2 regions of the Faecalibacillus sp. genome follow, and region 2 is predicted to be linked to the other one. Evidence: a T-box and tRNA genes for the amino acid it is inferred to sense, from the RefSeq annotation. Region 2 holds a T-box; the other holds one or more tRNA genes.

Region 1 (4,432 bases), on a different contig from region 2:
ATAATGATTCCTAAACGTTCCATTTCTTTAATATATTGTAAACCAAAAGGTGTTAAACCATCTTGATCATTGATTTTAAACATATCTTCATAACATGTTATATTTGAAAGATTAGGATGGCCAATCCCGTTTGCATGATTCCATGTTAAAGTAATCATTCTAACCCCTAATCTATAATAATGTTCAAGTAATGATAAATCATTTTCTACAACTGCTCCTTCTTCTAAAGTTAAAAGAGAAGACATAATACCTGCTTGTTGATGATCGATGATATCTTGATAACAAAAGACAGGTTTAATAAGTTCAGGATATTTTTCTATTTCATGATAGTAATGATTAATGAGTTGATTTGCTTTTAAAAATGGTTGAGGATTTTCGCTTAGATCGACAAACATCGCAAAGTTTTGTAATAAATAATCCCCTTTTTGCATTTTCTTTAAATCAATATGACCATCATTTTCTAACAAAGAACCAGCTTTTCTATGATGTAAATCATCATAAAGCTTTAAAATAGTATCACAATGCATATCAACAACTTTCATAAAATCTCTCCTTAAATTTTATATGTAGAATGAATAGCACAACAAGCAAGACCACCGTGACATGTTAAAACGGCAGGAAGATCATTGATTTCTACTTCAATTCCATGGAATGTTGTTTGAAATAATAATTTTGCTTTTTTAGCAAATACTAAATTATCAGCATCAGAAATATAAATCTTATATTGTTTAGCATTGACTCCTAATTCATGAAATTTATCAACGATAGCTTTTAAAACTTTAACTTCTGTACGAGACATACTATATTTATCAACAGATTTACCTTGTTCATCTAAACAAAGCAAAGCTTTGATTTTTAACATCGAAGCCATTCTGGCTGCCATTGGTGATAAACGTCCACTACGTGAAAGTTGAGTAAAATTATCTGGATATAAAAACGAGAACGAATGTGCTGTTTTTTCTTCTAACATTGTAAAAATTTCATCCACTGTTTTTCCTTCATCAGCAAGTTGTTTAGCGCGAATAGCCATATCCATAACAGGAGCTCCAACTTGACGACTATCATAAATATAAACATTATCTAAGCCAACTGTTTCTTTAGCAAGATGGAAACCGTTATTTGTTCCTGACAAATCTGCTGAACAAGTAATAATAATGATAGCTTCATAGTCTTCTTCTTGCCATTTTTCCATTTTTTCAATAAGATAACCTGTATTTGGTTGACTTGTTGAAGGTGTTTTACCATCTTTTAAATAGTCATAAAGTTGTTCTGTTGAAATATCAATTTGATCTTTATATTCTTTTCCATCTACAATGACACTTAATGAAATAAGTTCAATTCCATTCTTTTGTGCAATTTCTTGATCCATTGCACTTGTTGTATCAGTTACAATTAAATATTTTTCCATTTTCTTCTCCTTAAAATTCTAAATCAAATTCTTGATAATCATCTGTAAGAGATTGGGTAGTTTTTAACCAAGCATAAGCTTCTTCAAATTCTTCTTCAGTGATATCTTCTATTATTCCAAATTTAATTAATTTACATACATCATATATACTTTGCCATAAAGCATCGAATTGATGATCTTTAGCATCAATATCTGCTTGTTCACTTTCTTGATAAACGACAAATTCATGTGCGATTTGACTTGCTTGTTCTCTTTGTTGATCCATAACGTCCTCCTTGTGTTATATGTTTATATAATTATATCATTAATCAAATCAAGAATGATACATAATATTCATATATGTGTAGTTTTTTAAAGAAAATTAAAATTTTTTTAAAAAAATTATAAAAAAGGGTTGATTTATTAGAAAAAGGATGCTAATATAAATGAGCACTGTTAAGTTGCTTGAATAGCTCAGTTGGTAGAGCAATCGGCTGTTAACCGATCGGTCGTAGGTTCGAGTCCTACTTCAAGCGCCATGTGGCTCGTTGGAGAAACGGTTAACTCACATGCCTTTCACGCATGCATTCACGGGTTCGAATCCCGTACGAGTCACCATTTATGGAGGTTTAGCTCAGTTGGGAGAGCATCTGCCTTACAAGCAGAGGGTCAGCGGTTCGAGCCCGTTAACCTCCACCATTTATGCCGGCTTAGCTCAATTGGTAGAGCAACTGACTTGTAATCAGTAGGTTGAGGGTTCAAGTCCTTTAGCCGGCACCATATTTTGACCCGCTAGCTCAGTTGGTAGAGCATCTGACTTTTAATCAGAGGGTCAGGCGTTCGAGTCGCCTGCGGGTCACCATTTTAATGCGGGCGTGGCGGAACTGGCAGACGCACTAGACTTAGGATCTAGCGCCTTCGGCGTGCAGGTTCGATTCCTGTCGCCCGCACCAATTGTAAGAGACATCGAGTAATCGATGTTTTTTGTATATAAAAATAGCTTTTTGTAATGAATAACATTACAGAAAGCTATTTTAGTTTTCTAATTGACTTGTACAGTGTGGGCAACGAGATGCTTTAATAGATATTTCACTTTGACAATAAGGACAAATCTTTTTCGTTGGCTTTTCTTCTACTGGTTTTTCAGTTTTAGATCTTAACTTGTTCATTGCTTTAACAATCATAAAGATGACAAAAGCCATAATAATGAAGTTAAGTAAACCAGTAATAAATAAACCATAATTGACAGTAGATGCCCCTGCTGCTTGAGCAGCAGCTAATGTTTTGTATGTATTTCCATCTAAAGCAATAAATAGATTAGAAAAATCAATTTTACCTGTAACTAAACTTAAAATAGGCATAATGATGTTTTCTACAAGAGAAGTGACTAATGAATTAAAAGCGCCACCGATAATAACCCCAACAGCTAAATCAATCATGTTGCCTTTTAAGGCAAATTCTTTGAATTCTTTTAACATTATTATTGATCTCCTTTTTCTTTATTATAAGAAAAAGAAAAAAAGACATCAAGATGCCTTTTATGTTATTCTTATTTGGGAGGATAAGAATAATATAGAAAGATAATAGAGGGAATATGAATAGTAAAATCTATTTTCTTTCTACACTGTTAATATATAAGTAAAAAATAGTTAAAAAAAGTCACAAATGTAAAAAAATATGTGATTTATTATCACAAATTTATATAAGCATAAAGATGAATTTAGTGTATAATATTGTAGAATAGGGGAGGATGACATGAAAAATTTATTTTATAGATTATTAATATATTTAGATAGCGCCAATGAAACAGATACAAATTATAACATTGCCTGGTATATGGCACATCATATTTCAGAAGTAGCTCATATGGGAATTTCTAAACTTGCGAGTGAATGTTTTGTGTCTCCAGCAACCATTTCTCGTTTTTGTAGAACACTAGGTTATGAAAATTATGCACATTTAAAACAAGAGTGTGCTTGGTTTAGTTCAACATCAAGAAAATTTAATAATTTAATTAATGTTCCATTGGATATGATGAAAGATGATCCTGAAAAAAGTACAGCGTATTATAGTCAACAAATTTGTACATCTTTAAATCAACTTTCTTCTTATTTAGATTGGAATATAATAGATGAAGTTTTAAAACTGATTCATGATAGTGATAATGTAGCTTTTTTTGGAACACAATTTTCACATTCAGTTGCTTTACATTTTCAAACGGATTTATTGATGTTAGAAAAGTTTACAATGGCTTATATGGAACAAACGAGTCAACTTCAATGTGCTAAGGAATTAGATGAAAATAGTATTGCTATTGTTTTATCAGTTAGTGGTCATATTTTTAATGGTAGTCAAAAGATGATTTCATATATTAAAAAATCAAATGCTAAAATTGTTGTTATTACAAATGATAAGGATTTTGATTTTGGTTTTGAACCAGATTATATTATTGAAATAGGTGATTCAAAATATAAAAGAACAGGTAAACATAATTTACTTACAACAATGGAATTAATGTCACTTAGATATTATTCTATTTATTATCCTGATGTAAAAGATAATATTATTGAATAGGTGAAGATGATGATTAATAGGATAGATGAGTATAGAAAACAATATGGTTTTTATACAGTTGATGAAATTATAAGTGAAGTTGCTTTAGAAAATGTTGTTTTTGATCCATATTCATTATTAATTAGTAAAAGTGTACATATTGGAAAAGATAATATATTTTATAGTAATATTGTGATAAAAAGTGATCATGATTCTTTAATTAAAATTGGAAGTCATAATACCTTTTTTACTAATACTTATTTTGTTGCTGAAAATGGTGGTGTAATAGAAGTAGGTAATGAAAATATTTTCAGTGGAGGACCGATTTCAATTAAGGCCAATATGAATCAAGCACAAATTATTTTCAATGATGAAGGTAGATATGATGGCAATATTAATGTTTATGGAAATTGTTATTTTGGACGAGGTTCGCAAATACTAGGAAATATCAATGTTTATAGTTGTAAGTTAGAAGCAGGAGCTTCTTATAAA
Region 2 (4,432 bases):
AGGAAGTAAAAACTGAGGTTTTGAAGTGAGAGAATATGAAAACAATGATCGAAGTACAATACCAAGAAAAAAATGTTAAAGATGGTGATTTAGATAAATACGTTAAAGAAACTTTAAAAGAACAAGGTGTAAAAACAACAGAAGTTGAAACTTTAAATATTTATTACTTACCTGAAACTGCTAAAGTTTTCTTTGTAGCAATTAAAAAAGATGGTTCTGAATTAAAAGGTGAATTAGATGTTAATGCTATGCCTGAATATCCAGTAGTTGTTAAAAAACCAGCTGCAAAAAAAGCACCAGCTAAAAAAGCTCCTGTAGCAAAAGCACCAGCTAAAGCTGTAGCTGCTAAAGAAGCTAAACCAGTTGTTAAAAAAGCAACAACTGCTAAAAAAACTACTAAAAAATAATAGAGGAGAACCGAGAGGTTCTTTTTTTATGCTTTAAATGTATGATAGATGATAGTTAATAAGTATTTGAAGATTTATATAGATGATTTAAAATATAAGCAAAAGGGGGATCATATAATGGAATATGTTACATTAAATAATGGTTTAAAAATGCCAATGGTAGGTTTTGGTGTTTTTAGAGTACTAGATAAAAAAGAATGTGAAGAATCAGTTTATCAAGCAATTAAAGCGGGATATCGTTTAATTGATACAGCTGCTGCTTATTATAATGAAGATGCTGTGGAGCTGCTGTAAAAAGAGCAATTGCTGATGGTCTTTGTACAAGAGAAGATTTATTTATTACTTCTAAATTATGGGTACAAGATATGATGGATTACGAAAGTGCCCAAAAAGGAATTGAAGCTTCTTTAGAAAAAAGTGGTTTAGAATATTTTGATTTATATTTATTACATCAAGCTTGTGGTGATTATTTCAGTGCTTGGAGAGCCATGGAAACTGCTTATCAAGAAGGTAAATTAAAAGCAATTGGTGTTTCTAACTTCTATCCAAATATACTTACAAACTTCTGTGAAGTTGTTAAAGTAAAACCAACAGTTAACCAAGTAGAACTTCATCCATACTATACACAAGAAAAAGCATTAGAAACAATGAAATATTATGATGTTATTCCAGAAGCATGGGCACCACTAGGTGGAGGAAGATATAATCCATTTGAAGATGAAATGTTAAAAGGAATTGCAGCTAAATATAATAAGTCTGTAGGACAAGTAATTCTAAGATGGAATGTACAAAGAGGAGTTGTTGTTATTCCAAAATCAACACATGTAGAAAGAATAAAAGAAAATATAGATATCTTTGATTTTGAATTAAATGAAGAAGAAATGAAACAAATTTCATCATTAGATATGGGATATTCAGGATCAAGAGCTAAACATTTTGAACCTGATTTTGTAAGAATGGTTTTAAATAATAAGATTCATGATTAATGCACTTATGTGCATTTTTTCATTATTAAAACTAATTTTATCGCTTATATTGACAATAAATTTGAATTAAGTTAAGATAACGAAGTAGAAATAAAGGCAATGAATAGATAAGTAATAATAGCCCTTCATTCAAAGAGAGTCTTGGTTGGTGGAAAAGATAATGAAACTATTATGAATAAAGACTAGGAGCTGCATCTTGGATGTTTTGATAAGATGACGTAAGCCACGTTATAGGCAAGACTATTAATAGATAGTTATTGAGGTTAATAGGGTGACCTATTAATGAATTTGGGTGGTAACACGATTTAGCTCTCGTCCCATGGGATGGAGAGTTTTTTATATTTTAGGAGGAAATTATGGAAGAAAGAAAGTTTAGTGAACAAGAACTTGTTCGTAGAGAAAAAATGCAAGAACTTATTGATAAAGGGATTGATCCTTTTGGTCAAAGATTTGATGTAACTGCTTATTCAAAAGGTATTAAAGAACAATATGGTGAAAAAACTCATGAAGAATTAGAAGAAATGGCTGTTGAAGTATCTGTAGCTGGTAGAATTATGACTAAACGTCGTAAAGGTAAAGTATGTTTCATGCATATTCAAGATAGAGATGGACAAATCCAATTATATGTAAGAAAAGATACTATTGGTGAAGATGCTTATGAAATCGTTAAAAAAGGTGATATTGGAGATATTATTGGGGTTAAAGGTACAGTATTTATGACAAATACTGGAGAATGTTCAATTAAAGTAAGTGAATATACACATTTAACAAAAGCATTACGTCCTTTACCAGAAAAATTCCATGGTTTAAGTGATATTGAAGAAAGATATAGAAGAAGATATGTTGACTTAATCATGAATGAAGATGCTAAAAAAATTGCGTTTACAAGACCAAGAATCATCCGTTCAATTCAACATTATTTAGATAGTAAAAACTATGTAGAAGTTGAAACACCTGTATTAAATCCAATCTTAGGTGGAGCAGCTGCAAGACCATTCGTTACACATCATAATACATTAGATACTGATTTCTATTTACGTATTGCTACTGAATTATCTTTAAAGAGATTAATTGTTGGTGGTATGGATGCTGTTTATGAAATTGGGCGTTTATTCAGAAATGAAGGTATGGATAGAACTCATAACCCTGAATTTACTACTATTGAAGTTTATAAAGCATTTAGTGATCTTGAAGGTATGATGGATTTAACTGAAGGTATTATTTCTAATGCTGCTATGGAAGTTAATGGAACTTATGAATTAGATTATAAAGGACATCATATTTCTTTAGCTCCAGGATTTAAACGTGTTTCTATGACAGAAGCTATTAAAGAAAAAACGGGTATTGATTTCAATGAACATATGTCATTTGAAGATGCTAAAAAATTAGCTGAAGAACATGGTATTGAAGTAGAAGCTCATTTTGGTTATGGACATATTATCAATGAATTCTTTGAAAAATATGTAGAAGAAACAATTGTTGAACCAACATTTGTATATGGTCATCCAATTGAAATCTCACCACTTGCTAAAAAGAACTTAGAAGATCCACGTTTCACACAACGTTTTGAATTATTCATCTGTGGAAACGAATATGCTAACGCATTTACTGAATTAAATGATCCAATCGATCAATATGAAAGATTTGCTGATCAATTAAAAGAAAAAGAATTAGGAAATGACGAAGCAAACGAAATGGATTTAGATTACGTAGAAGCTCTAGAATATGGTTTACCACCAACAGGTGGAATGGGTATGGGTATTGATAGATTAGTTATGTTATTAACAGGACAAGAATCTATTCAAGAAGTTATCTTATTCCCTCAAATGAAGCCAAGAAACAAATAAAACATCGATAAAATCAACGCTTTTTAGATTTTGAATTTGTGTTTGATACATAAAAGTAAGACACATTTATTAATGATAAATATACTTAAAATAATACTTATATTAGGTATAAAAATCATTGATTAGATGTGTTTTTTTTATTGCTTAAAAGAAGTAAATAAACATTAAAATTAGGGTAAATGGCCTCAAAATGACCAACTTTTTTGATAAAAAATGTGGACAGTTACGTTACTTGGTATGTTCGATAAAAAATATATATGATTCGTATCAAAGTGATATTATTTAATAAAGAAAAAAATTTTTTAATGACAACTTCATTTTAATATTAAAAAAAATAAAAGACCACTTTTCACATAAATTAAAATTTATAGTAATTAGATAACAGTTTGTAATTTCAAGAAAATCTAAAAATAAAATTTTTTGTTTAGTTACAATCATGAGAAAGATGGTCTTTCACTTAAAAAAATGTTGACTATATTCCTAGCATATAGTGTTTAATGAAGACAAAGGAAGGAAGATTTAATTATGAAAACACATGATGTAGAAGAACAATTAGGTATTACTAAACAAGCATTGATTTATTATGAAAAAGAAGGATTGATTAATCCTATAAGGGATAAAAATAATTATCGACAATATACTCAAAATGACATAGAAATCCTTCAAGTTATTTTATTGTTACGTTCTTTTGAAATTTCTATCGATGAGATAAAGCTTATTCTTTCAGGAAAACTGTCAATAAGAAGTTGTCTTGATACTAAACAAAATTATTTAAAAAATGAAAAAGATAAGATAAAAAAAATAGAAGAAAAAATTAAAGAATATACAAAAAGAACAAAAGTGGAAATTGGTAACAATGGAATTGAATTAGAGGAAGATTATATTCGTTTTAGTTATTTTAAGGAAAAGATGAAATATGGGAAAAATGAAATAAATGTCGATGATGTTCAATCTGTTGATATTTCATTATGTTGTTCAAAAGGTGAAAAAGATAAGTATTTTATTATATATAATCTATATTTTATTTGTCTTGATATTAATACTATATACGATACTTATTCCATTCAAATAATGAACAATAACCAAGTAGTGCGTTTCTTTAAATACTTAAAATCATTGGATTGTACTATCAATGATCCGATGGAACTTATTAAACTCTTTGAAGAGAAAAAAGAATATATAGAAGCTTATT

Evidence for each region. A T-box is a leader RNA that pairs with one kind of tRNA and senses whether it is charged. The one in region 2 lies ahead of lysS (lysine--tRNA ligase), so its partner is inferred to be a tRNA-Lys.
Region 1: it has a tRNA-Lys gene. The T-box ahead of lysS (lysine--tRNA ligase) is inferred to sense a tRNA for this amino acid. The anticodon was not compared.

Annotation. Positions count from the first base shown of each region.
Region 1 covers NZ_JBKYAR010000017.1:32,381-36,812, forward strand. The annotation lists gene ACLVEP_RS07345 (dipeptidase) at 1-542, opposite strand, end outside; gene ACLVEP_RS07350 (DegV family protein) at 554-1,408, opposite strand; gene ACLVEP_RS07355 (hypothetical protein) at 1,419-1,673, opposite strand; tRNA gene ACLVEP_RS07360 (tRNA-Asn) at 1,851-1,926, shown strand; tRNA gene ACLVEP_RS07365 (tRNA-Glu) at 1,930-2,005, shown strand; tRNA gene ACLVEP_RS07370 (tRNA-Val) at 2,011-2,086, shown strand; tRNA gene ACLVEP_RS07375 (tRNA-Thr) at 2,092-2,167, shown strand; tRNA gene ACLVEP_RS07380 (tRNA-Lys) at 2,174-2,249, shown strand; tRNA gene ACLVEP_RS07385 (tRNA-Leu) at 2,257-2,340, shown strand; gene mscL (large conductance mechanosensitive channel protein MscL) at 2,422-2,865, opposite strand; gene ACLVEP_RS07395 (MurR/RpiR family transcriptional regulator) at 3,143-3,961, shown strand; gene ACLVEP_RS07400 (hypothetical protein) at 3,971-4,432, shown strand, end outside.
Region 2 covers NZ_JBKYAR010000008.1:47,049-51,480, reverse strand. The annotation lists gene ACLVEP_RS04090 (DUF6465 family protein) at 36-407, shown strand; partial or broken gene ACLVEP_RS04085 (aldo/keto reductase) at 525-1,393, shown strand; T-box leader at 1,484-1,716, shown strand; gene lysS (lysine--tRNA ligase) at 1,750-3,240, shown strand; gene ACLVEP_RS04075 (MerR family transcriptional regulator) at 3,766-4,432, shown strand, end outside.